Regions from separate parts of the Blautia sp. Sow4_E7 genome, predicted to be linked through region 3. Evidence: riboswitches for the same ligand, from Rfam matches in the RefSeq annotation. Region 3 holds a riboswitch; each other region holds the start of a gene.
What was found. A riboswitch is a leader RNA that binds a small molecule or an ion and turns the genes downstream of it on or off. The one in region 3 is predicted to bind cobalamin.
Positions count from the first base shown of each region.

Region 1: linked by a shared signal. The riboswitch ahead of ACTQ50_RS10670 (sirohydrochlorin cobaltochelatase) and the one ahead of ACTQ50_RS16480 (ABC transporter substrate-binding protein) in region 3 are both predicted to bind cobalamin.
Region 2: linked by a shared signal. The riboswitch ahead of ACTQ50_RS01760 (hypothetical protein) and the one ahead of ACTQ50_RS16480 (ABC transporter substrate-binding protein) in region 3 are both predicted to bind cobalamin.
Region 4: linked by a shared signal. The riboswitch ahead of ACTQ50_RS07470 (cysteine-rich small domain-containing protein) and the one ahead of ACTQ50_RS16480 (ABC transporter substrate-binding protein) in region 3 are both predicted to bind cobalamin.

Region 1 covers NZ_JBQKLL010000016.1:11,959-16,636, reverse strand. Annotated here, with positions in the region: gene ACTQ50_RS10670 (sirohydrochlorin cobaltochelatase) at 92-1,342, opposite strand; cobalamin riboswitch at 1,569-1,744, opposite strand; gene ACTQ50_RS10665 (Ig-like domain-containing protein) at 2,043-4,678, opposite strand, start outside.
Region 2 covers NZ_JBQKLL010000002.1:40,400-45,077, reverse strand. Annotated here, with positions in the region: gene ACTQ50_RS01765 (VanW family protein) at 1-1,355, shown strand, start outside; cobalamin riboswitch at 1,410-1,601, shown strand; gene ACTQ50_RS01760 (hypothetical protein) at 1,811-4,321, shown strand; gene ACTQ50_RS01755 (ABC transporter substrate-binding protein) at 4,339-4,678, shown strand, end outside.
Region 3 covers NZ_JBQKLL010000042.1:9,651-14,328, reverse strand. Annotated here, with positions in the region: gene ACTQ50_RS16490 (inositol monophosphatase family protein) at 1-389, opposite strand, end outside; gene ACTQ50_RS16485 (sirohydrochlorin cobaltochelatase) at 528-1,316, shown strand; cobalamin riboswitch at 1,386-1,573, shown strand; gene ACTQ50_RS16480 (ABC transporter substrate-binding protein) at 1,676-2,767, shown strand; gene ACTQ50_RS16475 (FecCD family ABC transporter permease) at 2,810-3,877, shown strand; gene ACTQ50_RS16470 (ABC transporter ATP-binding protein) at 3,874-4,629, shown strand; gene ACTQ50_RS16465 (CGGC domain-containing protein) at 4,664-4,678, shown strand, end outside.
Region 4 covers NZ_JBQKLL010000009.1:19,440-24,117, reverse strand. Annotated here, with positions in the region: gene ACTQ50_RS07475 (phosphatase) at 23-736, shown strand; gene ACTQ50_RS07470 (cysteine-rich small domain-containing protein) at 899-1,210, opposite strand; cobalamin riboswitch at 1,592-1,778, opposite strand; gene ACTQ50_RS07465 (GDSL-type esterase/lipase family protein) at 1,931-2,962, opposite strand; gene ACTQ50_RS07460 (C40 family peptidase) at 3,166-4,506, opposite strand.

The DNA of each region.
Region 1 (4,678 bases), on a different contig from region 3:
TCTCCTTGCTTTTCTTTCTTATATTTTATTACTCAAACAGCTGCCCCACCGTGGAGCAGCTGCCTGTATGCTATAAAATTTATTCTTCTGATTACTCAGCGATAGAATCAATAGCTGCCTGAGTATGAGCTACATAAAGCTGCTCTACAGCATCAATTCTTCCAAGACCTTCGATCTGGCAATCGATCTCATCAAAATCTCCAGAAGCCTCGAACATGCTCTTCCAGGAATCGTCATCATCACCAGCCATATCGTTGTTTGCGTGGTCACCAGCAACAACCATAAGTGGACGAAGGATTACTTTCTTGAAGCCAGCATCTTTAACTTTGTCAATTACTACGTCACAAGCGGTATCCTCTGGCTCACCCTCTACAGTACCGATGAATGCGTTTGTGAATCCAAGGTTCTCCATCTGTGTCTGCATCTGGTCATATGTAACGTTTGCTGTATGGGAAGTACCATGTCCCATGAATACGAATGCTGTTCCATCTTCTGCAGCAGCTTCCATGGTGTCATATCCAGCCTCTTTTACAGCCTCATCTGTAATTGCCTGTGCAACAGCAGCTTTGTCGTCGTTGATAACAGTAGCGTCATCTCCAACCTCACCAAGCATTGGCTCAGCGATTGCTACAGACTCAAATTTATCTTTGTACGCATCAATAGCTTCTACCATCTCATCATACTCAGCACCATGCATAAGGTGTGTAGGCTGAACAACCAGATTCTTAACACCGTTCTCTACAGCACGTTCAAGAGCCTGCTGCATGTTGTCAATGTGCTCATCGTCCCTTGCCTGTACATGATTGATGATGATCTGAGCGGTAAATGCTCTTCTTACAGACCAATCCGGGAATGCTTCTGCAAGAGCATCCTCAATTCCTTTGATATCCTCAGCACGGCTGTCATTAAAGGATGTACCAAAGCTTACAACCAGAAGCTCATTGTCACCGATCTCATCCTGGTTACGTGGATCATCCTTGGAAGCATCACCTGTGTCACGTCCGAAATACTCTGGGCTTGCTTCTTCTCCCTCTACCAGCTCTTTCTGAGCATCTGTAAGGGCATCCCATGCTTCTTTTGCTTCTTTGCACTGTGCGTCTGTATCATCTGTTCTCTCCTGAACATAGATTGCGTCAATAAGTGCTGCTACTTTATCAGCAGCTTCCTGATCTGCATCCGCTGTGTCATCTGCTGCTTCTGCATCATCGGCTGCTTCTGCATCGTCTGCTGTCTCCTCTGTAGCTTCCTCTGTCTCTGCAAATGCAACAGATCCAGTTGCTACTGTCATGCTTGCTGCCATAGAAGCTGCAAGAAGGATTGCTAATAAAGAGTTTCTTTTCATTTCTTTTTCCTCTTTTTTTCTTGTATTTCCGGATAGAATCACGTATAAAGAATCCCGCGGCAATCGCCAAGGTCTCATGCAAGCATAGTCTCTGGCTCATACCGCGTAAAAAACAGCCGCATTTTCTGCGACTGTAACCATCCCCATATACACACGTTTCTTCCAAAAAACATTTAGAAAATATTCATGTATCGTTATGAGAATACAGGTTCTGTGTACCGCAGACCTAAGATTCCACGCCAAGGCAGTTCTCCTGACTTCGGTCAACGCCGCTTCCCCTTCCCGGTTTCCCAGTGGGCTCTGAAGCAGCTCCCTTACACAGTGACGGCATCGTTCCGGATTCTCACCGGATTCTCTTTTATGCACCATGTTCATGATGCAACCCTTGCGTTATAACCATTATACATATTCGACTCGGATGATTAGAAATTACCATATTTTCATGTATTTTTTATGAACAAAATATGTATTTTTTGTAAATCAGCCTGGATTTATACATTTTCTTTAAATCTTCTCAGCCATATTTTTCCGCTCCTCCACAGTCCACTCTTCTATACAGATTTCCAGCAGATTTTCTAACATGCAGGCATGACGAATTCGTGGCTGCCGTCCAGAACTTTCATAGAAAAAAATGGTCCACAGACTATGCCATGGACCATTTTAAAGCAATTCAGATATTATCGCATTTAAACATTTTTACTTATTTTACTTTGATCTTGATCGTTGCCTTCTTATTGGTTCCGTCAAGAGATCTGACTGTAATTGTTACAGTACCTTTCTTTTTCCCTTTCACAACACCCTTGGAAGATACCGTTGCTACCTTGGTATTGCTGGAGCTCCATACCACGCTCTTGTTTGCCTTACTGGATGCTGTAACGTTTGCTTTCAGCTTCAGGGTCTTTCCTTTTTTGACTGTTTTCTTTCCGGAAATGGTGATTTTCTTCACATAGCCCTTCATGCAGGTAAGCTTAATGGAACCGTATACCTTGCTGCCGTCTTTTGCAGTTGCGGTAATTACAACGCTCTTTCCACCAGCATTTTTCTTCATAGTTACAACGCCTTTTGCATTGACAGTTGCTACCTTGGTATTGCTGGATTTCCAGGTTACCGCGCTGTTGTCTGCATTAGAAGGAGCTGTTTTCACCTGAAGCTGTACTTTCTTGCCTGCTGCTACCTTTACGGAATTTTTCGCACTTACAGTTACCTTGGCAACAAGGATTGGAAGTGCCGGTGTGGTTTTCTGGGCTGTCAGGATCTCACCGCATACGGAGCATTTCTTTCCTTCTGTAAGTCCGGTATGTCCCTGTGTTGCTGCCACAGCCGGGATCACAACCTCTTTATGTCCGCTTGCCTTTACAAGCTTGCGGGCTTTCAGGATGATACCGCATACAGAGCATTTCTTACCTTCACTCCATCCATCCTTGGTACAGGTAGCTTTCACAGCCGGAAGAACTACTTCTTTATGTCCAAGTGCCGGACCTTCCACCTGAGCTTTCAGGATCTCACCGCATACAGAGCATTTAAGGCCCTCTGTAAGACTGGTTCTTGTACAGGTTGCAGTTCTTGCCGGAAGGGTTTCATAAGTATGAACTGTGATCTGGCACTCTGCTGTAAACTCTCCAACCTGTGCTGTGATCACTGCTTTTCCTTCTCCTACTGCTTTTACTGTACCATCTGTTACAGTCGCAACCTTTTCATCACTGGAAGTCCATGTGATCTTTTTACCTGTGCTGTAATCAGCAGCTGCAGTAGCTGTGATCGCTTTCTCAGAACCTACATTCAGCATTTCCTCAGTTGTATCAAGGGTAATACCTTTCGTCACTTTATCAGTAGTAAATGTAAGAGCTTTTGAAAGCCATCTTGTACCTGTACCACTATTTGCAACAAATTCTACCTTTGTATTTAATGCCGGAATTGGCATTGTAAAACGATAAGAAGTACTTCCATCAGCCTCTTCTACTGCAACACCCTGGATCAGTTTTGGATCTTCTGTGTCACTCTTCACTGCCTTTTTCGCTTCGGAAGCAGTTCCCAGATACAGCCTCTTGTAAACTGGCTGAGTTCCTGTAAAGCTTGCCTTCAGTACGCCATCTTCTGTGAAAATCACAACGTCCTTTGCCTCAAAACCGGCATTGCTCTCTCCTGGTTCTGCTGCTGCAGCATATTTTCCATCTTTCAGAACCAGTTTGCTGACTGCCTCCTCAATCTTAGCCGCTGCTTCATCTCTCTTTGCAAAATCTGTCTCATCAGGATTTGCTGCTGCAATAGCATCTTTCACAGCCTGTACAGACGCCTCATCATAAAGGGAATAATCTGCCGGAGCTTTCTTAAGTGCTGCAATCAGCGCATCCTTCTTAAAGTAAACAGAATAGGAAGCACCGTCATTTTCTTTTGTAACCTTTGTGGTATAAACAAAATATCCGGCTGGCTCTTTTGTTTTTCCATCAATTACATAGCAGCCATCTCTGACTACTTTCAGTGTATATTCTTTTGTTGCATCTATGCCTGTAAATGAAAAAGTAGTAGTATTCTGACTTGTTTCCTTCAGAACATTTCCTTCAGAATCAGTTAAAGTAACTTCTACACCAGTCAGCCTGGAAGGAGTTGCCCCGTTTTCATCAAGAAGATAGGTTTTTACTCCAATGGAGAAGCCTTTCTTTACCGTTACTGTACACTGCGCACTGAAATTTCCAGCTTTTGCAGTAATCACAGCTGTTCCTTCGCCCACAGCAGTTACCGTACCATTCTGATCTACTTTTGCAACATTTTCCTTGTCACTGGACCATACAGCCTTATCTGTGGAATCCTTTGGCTCTACAGTTGCTGTGAGGGTAAAGCTCTCTCCTGCATAAGCAGATTTCTCAGAAGCATCCAGTGTAATACCAGTTGCAGGTACCGGAACTGGATCAACCACAACCGTTTTTCCTGTTTTGCTTACTGTGAAAACTCGTTCATACCATTTTTCATTTTTTGCAGAATGGAATGCTAAAGTTGTTGCTTTATCAAGGTAATCTACAGCTGTACTTCCGCCCATGGCATTTGCTTTTACCACAACATCTGCTTTACGGCTGGTGATCGCAATTGTACTTTCTGCTGCAGCTGCCTCTGCTGCGGTTCCTACATACAGTTGGTCGAAGCTGTCACTTCCCATTGTCAGCTGTAAAATTTCCTGATAATTATTGGAAGTTGGACCACCAATGGTATGTAATGCTGCAGCAGCTACATTAAACATTTTCACATTATTGGTTACAGTCAGATCAATTGTATGATCAAAATCACCTGTTACCAGAGTCTTTGCGTCATAATCGATCACAGCCTGTCTCGGATAGAAAGCTC
Region 2 (4,678 bases), on a different contig from region 3:
GGTGTCATTTCCTTACGGATAATGTGATCTGGAAGAAATTGAAAGTCAATGGCATTGCCATTCAGGGAATGACAAAGGAAGAGGCAATTGACGCCATTTCTAGGGACTTTGAGGAAAAGTATCAGGATACCCAGATGACTGTCACTTTAAACGGGAAGAAATTCCAGGTATCTGTTTATTCAGTACTTGGTTTGGACGTGAAGTCCATCGTAGAAAGTGCCTACTCTTTGGGACATGGTGCCTGGTATACCCACGGGACAGACCGCATTGAGCTTATGAACAATAAGACAAAGGAAGAGGTCACTCTTATGCCGGAAGCCAGAAACAAGGACGAACTGGATACTGTTCTGGATGAGGCCGGGATCTTAAATGGCTCCACCACCGTACAGACTTCCTGTGAACTCACAGACACAGATTTAGTGATCACCAAAGGCAAAACCGGGATCGGACCTGATATGGATGCCTTGAAGGAGGAAATTCTGAGGGCGATTTCCATTGAGGATTATGAGGCAGTTATTGAGTGCCCGACGAAGGAAACTCCGCCGGACGAACTGGATATGGAAGCTTATTATGAAGAGGTACATACAGAGGCACAGGATGCTTCTTTAGGGGAAAATAATGAGATCATTCCAGCTGTTACGGGCATTTCCTTCAATGTAAAATCTGCTGAAAAGAAACTGAAAAAAGCAAAAGAAGGAGAAACTGTCACAATTCCGCTGGAAATCACTTTACCAGATGTGTCCACAGAAGAAATTGAAGCCCTTCCTTACCTGAACCTGCTTGGTACTTATACCACATACGGCGGAGGAACGGATAACCGTGTAGCCAATCTGAAGCTGGCTGTGGAAGCCTGTGACGGGGTAGAGCTTCAGCCTGGACAGATTTTTTCCTATAACGATACCCTTGGACCACGAACAGAGGAAAGAGGCTACCGGGAAGCTACGGTAATTGTCGGCGGCGAACACGCCCAGGATATTGGAGGCGGAATCTGCCAGATTTCTACCACTTTGTATATGGCATGTCTCCAGTCAGATCTGGCCATTGTGGAGCGTCATAATCACGCAGCGCGGATCGATTACGTGGAGGACGGACTGGATGCAGCAGTAGTATGGGGCGGACAGGATTTCCGTTTCCAGAATAACAGTGCATATCCGGTTAAGATCACCGCTTCCTACGATGAGAAAGAAGAAGCAGTGACAGTATCCATCTACGGTACGAAAACAGATAACAACCGGGTGGAGATCACTACCGAACATTCAGATGCCAATACTTGCCGGACCTATCGCAGCGTCTATGATGAGGAAGGTACCCTTCTTCGCAAGGAAGAAGTTGGCTACAGCCAATATAAACAATAATTTGCCAGGTCAATCTATTGATTTCGACAAAGCAGTCTGCTATAATGAAATGAATTGAATAAATCCGTTTTCAGTGCCTTTGCAGGAATAGACTGCAGGCTAAGAGGGAATCAGGTGAAAGTCCTGAGCGATCCGGTCACTGTAAACAGGGAATGGAATCTGTTCGTGCCATTGGTATTTTACTGAGAAGGTTAGATTCCGTAATGATCTGTAAGCCAGGAAACCTGCTGAATCCGTTAATGAAAGCTTCCGAAGAAAGCACTTCATTCTCATGATATATCTGACTGCAGAATATTTAAATTTTAGTGCCTGCTTCTTTGTTTGGAGCAGGCATTTTTGTGTAATAAAATATTCCGTTGGAATTTTCTGATGTATACAGATGAGCTTCTTTACAAGAAACTGCCTGGATTTATTCAGAACCATATAAATGAACTATAAAGAATCGAGGGAGAAAAATGAAAAGAAATTCAAAACGCTTTCTGGCACTGTTTCTTTCTGTAGCAATGACGATCACTTCGGCTGTGCTCACACAGGCAGAGGGAGAGGATGTAAATGTGCTGGTTACAGCTACCCCTACACCAGCTGCAGAGGAAAAAGCTGCGGACATGGATGATCAGAAAACTGCTTCTGAAGATACTTCTAATACAGCCTCTTCAGAGGAAGCACCGGCTACGGAAGAGCCGGCAAAGGAAATCCCTTCCGAAACACCAGCTCCGGAGCAGACTCCTGCAGCAGAAGCGGATCCGGAACCAGAGCAGACACCGGAAGCAACTGTAACTCCGGCAGAAGAGAAAAAGGAAGAGGCAAAGGATACCAAAACTTCCGAAAAATCCGATTCCAAAGAAGAAACCGGAAAGACAGATGACACAACAAAAGCAGATGTAAAACCAGACGGATCGGACATCACAATTGATAAGCCAGATGATTCCGGCGCCCTTGGTATGTTTAAGATTGCAAGCTCTTCTGCAAGACACGAGGGAGACAAAACAATTGTTACTATCGTAACCGCTACAGACAAATACGATGCCATCTATCTCGGAAGCGTGGAAGATGCAAAAAGTGATCCAGAAAATGTATGTGTAGGAACTCCTACAGGAGAGGGCTATACCTTTGAATTTGCAGTTCCTTCCACAGAAGAAGACCAGAAATATCAGGTAGCCATCCGTAAAAAAGAGGGCGGCGTATGGTATCAGTATTCCAAAGGCGGAGAATTTACCATTACAATTCCAGGTAATAAGGCACCCACACCAACGGTTACACCAGTTCCAAGCGAGACCCCAGCTCCGGCACCAACCACTACCCCAACCCCTGCTGTTAAACCAGCCGGTAACGTATGCGACAGCGGAATTTATAACGTAACTGTAAATTCCAGCGCAACCATGTTCCGTGTAGTAAACTGTGTGCTTACTTCCAAGAATGGCAAAATGACTGCTGTCCTTACTTTAAGCGGTACAGGATACGATTATCTCTTTCTTGGAACAAAGGAAGAAGCTGCCGCAGCAGATTCCTCGAAATGGGTTCCATATGTGGTAAATGCTGACGGTAAGTATACCTATGAGATTCCGGTAGAGTCTCTTGATGATGGAATTGCAGTCGCTGCTTTTTCCCATAAAAATCAGATCTGGTATGACAGGATCCTTACCTTCCAGTCAGAAACCCTGAACAAAATCGGTGATGTGCAGGATGACCCGGAAACACCAGATGATAACACGGATACTCCGGCTACAGTTACCCCAACACCTACAGCAGCCCCAACCCCAAGCAGTACCCCAACCCGAACACCGACTCCGAAACCAGATAAAAAACCGGAAAAAGAGTCTAAATATGAATCTGACTTAAGCGGCGGAACAGCAGCGGTAAACAGTTCCACTACTCTGGCAGACGGAACCTATACTCCGGACAGCTTCTCCTGGTCTGGCGGAACTGGAAAAGTAAGCATTTCCTGCAGCAAGATCACCGTAACCGGCGGACAGGCTTATGCGACGATCGTATTCAGCAGTGAATACTATGGATATGTAAAAGCAAACGGAAATAAATACTGCGGAGCATGCGGCGGCGGAACATCCACCTTCACCATTCCGGTGGCATTAAACCAGAATAATACCATTATCGGTATGACCACCAGAATGTCCCAGGCTCATGAGATTACATATACCATTTACATTGCCTTAAAGGGTGCCAACGATCCGAAGAAGACCGATAAAGAGAATCCGGCTTCTGATAACAGCATGCTTTCCACAGGAAACAAGAAGTTAGACGAAGAGGCGCCAGAGATCACAGGACTCGAGTATAAAGAAGAAACTAAACTGGAGCATGCAAAATACTTCAAACTGTATCACTATGCAAAGGGCATTACCCTTCTGGAAGTAGATATGACCACAGATACAGCAAGAAAAGCAGAAACAGCTGATGAAACAACAAAGGCACAGGATTCCAATGAGACTGCCAGCACAGATCAGCTTTATACTGGAAACGTTGTAAAATACCTGATCGTACCAGATGGTGCTGTTATTCCAGCTGGTCTTGATAAAGACGTGATTCTGATCCAGCAGCCAGTTGAATCTGCTCATGTAGCTTCCACAGATGCCCTTAATATTCTGGATAAACTGAATCTTACAGACAAGGTTACCAGCCTTGGAATGGAGAAAGAGGACTGTACAGTAGACAGCCTTACAGCAGCACTGGAAAATGGCTCTGTTGTATTTGCGGGAAAATCAGATGATACAGATTATAAGACACTTGTAAAGAGCCAGTGCGGACTTGCGATTCTTTCCTCTGATATTCTTCCGGCTGAAGAATCTGAGGTAAATGATAAGATGGAACTGCTGAAGGATGCGGCAGAGAAATATTCTACTTTGAAGATTCCATTTATTGTAGACCGTTCTTCTGATGAAAAGGATGAGGAAGCAAAGGCTGAGTGGGAAAAAGCATACGAAGCTGTTTTTGTAACAAGTGATGAGGCTTAATTACAGGAGAGAACGAGATGTATAACCGAAAGCTGAAATATAAGATCTTAAGTATTTTTGCAGCAGCGGTAATGACGTTCACCGCCATTACTCCAGTATGGGCAGAAGAGGAGAATGCAGAAACCACAGAGGCTTCTGCTGACGGTTCCTCTGATGAAAGTGAAAGCACCGCACCGGAAATTCCCGGACTTACTTATGAGTCCACTATGGATCTTTCTTTTGCAGAGTGCTTTGACGTTTATTATTACAACGATGGCTATAAACTTCTGGATGTCCATGACGATGCCAGGTATCTGGTAGTTCCGGAAGGAAAAGAGGCACCGGACGGTCTGGATGAAGATATCAGGGTACTGCAGC
Region 3 (4,678 bases):
CCTTCCCCTTTTGCCCCATAGAACAGTTCCTCGGTAAATGGATTATAAACCACCCCGAAAGTAATCTCCCCATTTTCATAAAGTCCAAGGGAAACGGCACTCAGGTGATAATCCCGGATTAAATTGGTAGTTCCATCAATAGGATCCAGGATCCAGTAAGATTTCGCCGGATCCAGCCCCAGGTTTTCTTTTTCCTCAGCAATCAGTGCGATATCCGGAAATTCCTTTCCAAGCGCCTCTTTCAGATAATTCTGCACAGCCACATCCACATTGGTCACATAGTCAGCAGCCCCTTTTTCCGTAACCTTTTCGTGCGTCATTTCCTGAAAGATCAGCGGCTTTGTCTGCTTTACAAGTTCTATGATCTTAGATTGATTTTCTTTATTCATATGAGTAACACCTCCAGGATAAAATTTACCATAAATAAACAGGAAGGACAAGGCTTTGAAAATGCGAAAAATTGAGTTGTAAAAATTTATTTTTACCTTATAATTACAGTGTAAAAATAAAATTATGGAGGTAAGAGAATGGGTAATTTCACCAAGAAAGCAATTCTCGTGGTAAGCTTTGGAACCAGCCATGAGGACACCAGGAAAGTGACCATTGACGCAATTGAAGAGACAATTGGAGACGCTTTTCCCCAGTACAGGATCTATCGTGCATGGACCAGCAAGATGATCCTGGCAAAAATTGAAAAACGGGATCATATTCATTATGATAACGTGAAAGAAGCCATGGAGCGTATGGCACAGGACGGAATCGAGGAGGTGACCGTTCAGCCAACTCACGTAATGAATGGAGTGGAGAACGATCTTATGAAAGCAGATGTTCTTGCAGCTGCTGATCACTTCCAGTCTGTGAAATTCGGTAATCCGCTGCTTACCACAGAAGAAGACAATGCATATGTGGTAAAAGCAATTGCAGATGCTTTTCCTGTCATTCAGGATAAGAAGACTGCACTTGTACTTATGGGACATGGAACTGAGCACTATGCAAATACAGTTTATGCCGCTCTTGATTACAGATTTAAAGATATGGGATATGAAAATGTGATCGTGGCAACTGTAGAGGGCTATCCAGAAATTGACCAGGCATTGAACCAGCTGGAGAAAAGCGGCGCCAGGAAGGTTGTGCTCGCACCGTTTATGATCGTGGCAGGTGACCATGCCAGGAATGATATGGCAGGGGAGGAAGCAGATTCCTGGAAAAATGTGATCGGAGCGAAAGGCTATAAAGTTGAAACCGTTCTGAAGGGGCTTGGCGAATACGAAAGCATCCGGAGTCTGTTTGTAGAGCATGTAAAAACCGCCAGATAATTGCCCCCAATTTGTGAATTGGCAAATAATGTTGTTGTTTTTAAAGAAGAGATATGCTAGACTGTTGAAGTAATTGAATACCAGTTAAGTGAACAGCGATTTCGCTGTGAGAGGGAATCAGGTGCAAAGCCTGAACGGTTGCGGCCACTGTATACAGGAAGGCTGGCTTATGAAAACCATTGCGCATATGCGTGAGAAGGGAAGCCATGCTGCTACTACCTGCGAGCCAGGAAACCTGCTTGACGAAGGTAAGAAGAGGAGCTTCCGTAAAAAGTGCCTTTTAAGTCACTGGCAGCAGTGACGCTTTTTGAAGCCCCATCTTTTCGGTTACGAAAACAAACGAAAAGAGAGGAAAAGAAATGAAAAACAAAGTTTTAACCACAAGAATCATGGCTATGATGATGGCAGCTGCTATGACTATGTCCGCATCACCTGCAGTGTATGCAGCAGAGCGTGCAGACTCCGAGACAATCAAAGAGGATAACCAGCCGGCAGAAGAGACCGCAGATGCTTCCGAGGAAGAGACTGCTTCTGAGGGCGAGACCAGAACAGAGTATCCTTTAACTATCACCACCTATGATTACGATGGAAACGAGATCGAAACCACCTATGAAAAAGCACCGGAAAAGGTTATCGCTGTATACCAGGGCAGCATTGAGACAATGCTGGCACTTGGACTTGAGGACCGCCTTGTTGCAACTGCAGGCCTTGATAATGAAGTTCCGGATGATCTGAAAGAAGCATTTTCTAAAACCAATTATCTTGATGAATTTACCCCATCCCTTGAAACTGTAACCATGCTGGAGCCAGATATGATCCTTTCCTGGAGTTCCCTGTTTTCTGATAAGAACCTTGGAAATGTAACCAACTGGATCGACAAAGGTTGCAATACTTACTATAACTCCAACACCCGTCCAGGTGGTGAGAGAACACTGGAAAATGAATATACAGATATCCTGAATCTTGGTAAGATCTTTGATGTACAGGATAAAGCAGAAGCAATTGTTGACGATATCAAAGCTGTTATTGACAACACACTTGAGGCAACAAAAGACGTAGAAGAGAAACCTACTGTAATGGTTCTTGAGCCACTTGGTGAGGACATTACAAACTACGGCGCAAGCAGCCTCGGCGGAGATATGGTAACCAAGTTAGGTGCAACTCTTGCAAATCCGGATGCCTCTACCGTTGGAAAAGAGGACATCATTGCTGCAAACCCGGATGTGATCTTTGTGGTATACATGCCATATGCAGGTGACGATCCACAGAGTGTTCTGGAAAGCCAGATGGCTGTGATCCAGGATGATGAGGCCCTCCAGAGCCTTGACGCAGTAAAGAATGGCCGTGTATATCCGATCATGCTCAGCGAAATGTACGCAAGTGCAACCCGTACCCAGGACGGAGTGGAGACATTTGCAAAAGGATTATATCCTGACGTTGCAATTGATTAATTTCTGTTTTGGAACGGATACTTAAATATTGAGGAAAAAACAGTGAAAAAAGAGAAAATTTTTCGTTCATCTATTTATGCAACAGCCCTTGTGGGACTTGCCGCATTTCTGATTTTTTCCATACTGGCAGCTGTTACATTTGGAAATGCAGATCTGTCATTGAAGGATGTATACAGCGTGATCCTGTACAAAATATTCCACATAAAAAGTATGGCCTCCTACTCTGAGGGGGCCATTCATGATGTTGTATGGCTGATCCGTCTTCCAAGAGTTCTTCTGGCACTGGCGGTAGGTATGGCCCTTTCTGTGTGTGGCGTGGTCATGCAGGCAATTGTGCAGAATCCTTTGGCAGATCCTTATGTACTTGGAATTTCTTCCGGTGCTTCTTTTGGGGCAACTCTGGCGATCATGCTTGGAATCGGCGGCTTCCTTGGAGGAAACTCCGTAGGGCTTTGCGCATTTATAGGAGCCATGGTCACCTCCTTTGCGGTTATTGCAATTGCCAATATGGGAGGCAAAGCAACATCAGCAAAGCTGATTCTTGCAGGAATGGCAATCAGCGCAGTCTGTTCTGCTTTTTCCAATTTTGTGATCTACATAACAAATGATAAAAATGGTGCCACAGAGGTTATGAAGTGGAACATGGGAAGTCTTGCAGGAGCCAATTGGTCAAGAGTAAGTGTGATGCTTCCTGTGACGCTGGTGTGTGTAGTGCTTTTCTGGACACAGTACAGGAATTTGAATCTAATGCTGCTTGGAGATGAAGTATCTATTACTCTGGGAACAGATCTGCACAGATTTCGGACTGCATACCTGATCCTTTCTTCTGTGATGGTAGGTTTTGCCGTGTATTGTGCCGGAGTGATCGGCTTTGTGGGGCTGGTGATCCCTCATGTGGTGAGAATCCTGTTTGGAACAGACCACAGCCGCCTGATCCCGCTTAGCGCCCTGCTTGGCAGTTCCTTTCTGATCTGGTGTGATGTGGCGTGCCGTGTGATCCTGAAAAACTCAGAAATGCCTATCGGTGTTCTGGTTTCTATTATCGGAGCTCCTTGCTTTATCTATTTGCTGGTTCGCAAATCTTATGGTTTCGGAGGGAAAAAGGGATGAAAATAACCACAGAAGACATCCGGGTAAATTTTCAGGCAAAGGAAATCCTTAAGGGAATTTCCATTGAAACCAGGGATAAGGAACTGGTGGGGATCATTGGACCTAATGGAAGTGGAAAGTCCACTTTGCTGAAGTGTATTTACCGTGTATTAAAGGCAGATTCCGGAGCTGTATATCTTGATGAGGAAGAGCTTTATTCCATGAATGCAAAAAGCTCCGCAAGGAAAATGGCAGTGGTAGCCCAGCACAATTACTATAATTTTGATTTCAGCGTAAGAGAAGTGGTTTTGATGGGACGTGCGCCTCATAAGAAAACTTTGGAAAGAGACAATGCAGATGACTACCGGATCGTAGAAGAAGCGCTGAAAACCGTTCAGATGGACAAATTTGCAGACCGCAGCTTTTCCACTTTATCAGGAGGTGAACAGCAGCGGGTAATTCTTGCAAGAGCTCTTGCACAGCAGACGCCTGCCCTGATCCTGGATGAGCCTACCAACCATCTTGACATTACCCATCAGATCATGTTGATGAAGCTGGTAAAGAATCTGGATGTTACCGTGATTTCCGCAATCCATGATCTGAATATTGCGGCTGCATACTGTGACCGGATCTATGTTTTAAAAGACGGTGTTCTGGAGGGTGAAGGCACCCCTAGGGAGGTTTTGACACCGGAGCTGATCCGGCGGATCTATACGGTAGAATCAGAAGTGGTCTATGACAGTCAGGGTAAAATGCATATTTTGTTCTTATAAAATAAACAGGCACAAGGGTTAAAAGGTGAGAAAAATGACAAAGATCGGA
Region 4 (4,678 bases), on a different contig from region 3:
CTAAAACAAAGGAGTTGATTTTATGTATCTTTCTGATATACATACTCATTCTATCGCCAGCGGGCACGGTACTAGCTGTACCATCAGCGACATGGCGAAGGCAGCTTCCAGGAAGAGGCTGAAGCTTCTTGGGATCACAGACCACGGGCCGGCTACTCTGGCAGCTGGGACTTCCTCTTATTTTCGAAGTCTGACCTATTCCCCCAGGAAACGATTTGGAGTGGAATTATTGTATGGAATTGAACTGAATATTCTGGATACAGATGGAAAAGTAGATCTGGAACAGGAGCTTCTTAATAAGCTGGACTATGCCATTGCCAGCATGCATTATCAGAATTTCCGTCCAGGGACACGGGAAGAAAATACCACAACATTTCTGAACGTAATGAAAAATCCTGTGGTAAAAATACTGGGACATATTGACAATACCCAATATGATGTGGATTACAATGCAGTTGTAAAAGCCGCCGGCGAAAACGGCGTGATCCTGGAGATCAACGAAGCTTCCCTGGCTCCTTACGGATACCGGGGCGACACACGGACTAACTGCGCACAGATTCTGGCCTGCTGCCGGAAGTACCTGGTTCCTATCGTACTTTCCAGCGACAGCCATGGGGCCGAACATATTGGAGATTTCACTTATGCTGCTGATTTCGTCCATGAGGCCATGTTTCCGGAAAGCCTGATTCTCAACAACCAGATTCCCAAATTAAAAATGCTGTTAAGTATAAGATAGCAAAAAACTCTCCTGAATTATAAACCACTTTTTTCACTTCGTTTATATATTCAGGAGAGTTTTCTTTTACTATTCACAGATATTTTTTCGCAAGATGATTTCTGCAAACAGGATCTGCAGAAAACCCAGGCATGCAGTGTGAAATGCCATCTGTGCGATTAACTATTTCTCATCTGTATTTCCCTGCTCTGCCTCTCTTACTTTCTGCATCATTGCCGCCAGTTCCTGGTATTTTCCAGTCACATAGCCGTAGTTTTTCCTCTTATGGGGAAACTGGCAATTGGTGCAGTCCTTGAAGCCTTTTTCGTTATATTTAAAATTCCCGCCGCACTTATCTCCCAGTGCATAAAGAGGGCAATAGCAGAACAGGCAGTTAAAATCTTCCGGGTCTGCCCCTTTGTGGCAGGGGAAAAATTCGCATTTCTTGTGGCTGAAATAAGAGTATTCTTTGTCTTCCCAATATTTCTTCTTCATACTGTTCTACTTATCTCCTATAGTTCAAACTCTTCTGTGCAAACCGTTTCATAATGTACAGCGCTTAAGCAGCACAAACTTGTTTCCACCAGCTGACTACAATGTGTTTTTGCAATAAAAGAGTAAAAAAAATACCGCTATAGCGGTTTCCAAATCATCGTCCTTATTTAAGAGGGAGCGATGCTACCCCGGGGTAGAATATGATCCGTTCATATATACGCGGAGGGAACGGTTTCATCCGAAGTAGTATCGCCTGCCATTTAATCTGTATAATTCTTCTGAACAGGCGATTATTCCATAAAAAATGTCCACTCACAAAAGCGGACAACATCTCGGGGCTGCGGATTCCCCAAAACTGGTTGTTACACTTTCATCGGAAGTTTAACCTCGCCATACCAAGCAGGTTTCCTGGCTCCAGGATCATCGCTCCTCTCTCCTTCTCATGCATCTGCACAATGGACTCTGAGATTCGCTCCTCTGTTACAGTGACCGGATCGCTCAGGTTTCACACCTGATTCCCTCTTTCTGCCAGCTCATAGCCTTCAGCACTTAATATGTTCAATATGGAATTATACTGACATTATAGTACCACCGGTCACTGTGTTTGTCAACCCTTGATGAGAAACTTTTGTTATTTTTTTATCAACCTGTAGCGGCTGTCCGCAGATTGCCTGGCAATGACTGCGCGGGATCTTGTTCATAAGCAAAGTTTAACGCGATTCAGCCTGCAATCTCACGGATCTTCTCCACCAGAACTTTCGCTGTCTTCTCATGGGATGGATGTCCTGGATGCTGTCTTGAGCCAAATTCCCCTTCCAGGGTATCTGGCAGTTCCACAAACTCAACACGTTCATCCCCGGACTTTGTCTTATAATTCTGAATCGCATTTTCAATGGTAGACTGGATTCCATTTCCAAGCATTCCGTAACACCACAGAATATAGCTTTCCGGATTACAGTCACGCAGTTTTTTCAAAAAATCCTCCACTGCATTTCCCACCTTTTCCATATCCTTGGTGCCGCTGCCGTCATTTGTTCCCAAATTTACCACAATCACGTCTGGCTGGAATTTCTGGAAATCCCATTTTTCAAAAGCTCCCAGTTCCTTGTTTCTCTCTCCGTTCAACAGGCCGCACACCTGCTCGTAATAGGGCGGGATTGCCTGTTTTTCATCCCCTTCCCAGGAACAGAAAACGCCCCATCCGCTCTGGCTTATGCAGTGATAAATTGCATCCAGCTCTTTCGCTGCCATATACGCATAATTGTCCACACAATTAAAGCAAAAAGAATTCCAGGTCATTTCCCCGCCTGCTCCGCTTCCGCCTTCCCCGGAAGTGATACTGTCTCCGATCACCTCCAGCCTCATTTTCGGCTCTTCAAGAGGGCAGAATTCTCCGTCTGTCTGCACTTCCAGTATCTGAAATAGTGTTTTCTCATCTGTTGGAAAAGCAGGCGTATCACGAAGAAGCTTCACGTTCCGGATCTTATCCCCCTCCATGTTTCGAAAAAGACAGATTTTCTGTTCCCCTTTGTTTACCATAAGACGCTGACTCAGTGCACCGTCTACGATCACATCTGCCCAGGGCTCAAACAGCTCGTAATCTGAGCGGACCGTCACCCACGCTTCTGTGGCCTTTATATTCATTTCAATCCCGGAAGCCGTCCAGAACAAGGTAACCGGCTCCAGACTTCCATTTGTCCTGCCAAGAACTCTTAAATATGGAATTTCCCTGATCTTATAATCTTTCAGCATTTTCTTTTCCTCTCTTCTGGTTCTATGAAGCGCATTTTTCGTTATCCTAAACGTTTTCGCAGCTTCACAGCTGAATGCATAACAGTTATCGCTATTATACTTCTTTTCTATTTACATTTCTATATTCCAATAGAATTTTTCTCCTATGAAAAAAGCCCTCCCGGACTTTCATCCGAAAGGGCTCTCCTATTCATTTGTTCAGACTACACAAGACGTCTTACAGAAGTAATGGTTCTGTATGCAGCGTTGTTGCTGATCTTGATTCCATCTCTGGAGTTGGAAGCATGTACGATCTGTCCATTTCCCATATAGATTGCAACGTGTCCGCCATAGCAGATCAGATCACCTGGCTGTGCATCTGCATAAGATACTTCATATCCTGCATTCTGCTGCTCATAAGAGGTTCTTGGAAGGCTTACGCCGAAGTTTGCATATACACTCTGTACAAAACCGGAGCAGTCAGCACCGTTTGTAAGGCTTGTTCCGCCCCATACATACGGATTTCCAACGAACTGTGTCGCATAATCTACAACAGAAGATCCTGAACCGGAAGAACTGCTGGAGCTGCTGGATGAGCTGGAAGAGGAATCATCAGAAGAATCATAATCTACTGTATTCTCTGTGTCGATCACATTGCCATACTCATCATATTCATAATCAGAAGAAGTATCGGAAGAACCGCTTACAACGTTTCCATCCTCATCATACTCTACCTCCTCGGAAGAATCATAATCTCCGTTCTCCTCAGCTTCCTGTGCTGCTGCGGCTGCGGCAGCCTCTGCTTCTGCCTGGCGTCTTGCTTCTTCCTCAGCTGCAATACGCTCTGCCTCAAGCTGCTCGATTTCAGCCTGCTGCTGTTCCAAAAGGTTTGCATACTCGGTTGCCTGCTGCTGTGCATATGCGATCTCGTTCTCGCAATCTGCATTGTTGGCGCGGGTTACATCCAGCTGATACTGAAGGTTGGACTGCTGAGCCTCATACTCTTCTTTCATTGTCTCGAAATCAGCTTTCTCCTGCTGATACTGATCTTCTAACTTCTGAACCTCTTCAATCGTTCTTGCATATTTCTGAAGGCTCTCTCTATCCTGCTCGTACATCTGCTGTGTGTACTCAGCTCTTGTAAGAAGATCTGCAAGGTTATCTGCGTTCAGCATCATCTGGAACCATGCATTGTTTCCACCTTTTTCGTAAAGGTACTGGATACGTTTCTTCATGGAGCTGTACTGTTTATCTTTGGCGTTCTGAGCCTTGGTCAGGTCGCCTTCTGTTTTCTCAATTTCGGCCTGTTTGGAAGCGATATCATTCTCAAGAGTCTGAATGGAAACCATTACATTTACAAGATCAGAATTCAAAGATTCGATCTGGCTCTCAAGCTGCTGTTTCTGCTCCCACAAAGCACTCATACGCTCATATGTAGCATCCAGCTGCTGGCTTGTCCAAGCCTGCTCTTCTCTTAAGTCGCTCTCACGGTCAGCCATTACGCTTACTGCCTGTGAGCCGCACATTAAAATTGCCAGTGTCAGACATACAATTCTTTTCTTCATGTTTCATCACCCTCGTTAATCTTTTTGATAATCTAAATAGCTCAATTTGTAAGATGTTTGCAATATCTTTTTCAATCTTGCTACATATTAACACACCCTTGAAAAGATTTCAACCCTAAATTGCAATAAATTTTAAATTTCTGTAACATTTCGTAATATATTTGTTTTAAAC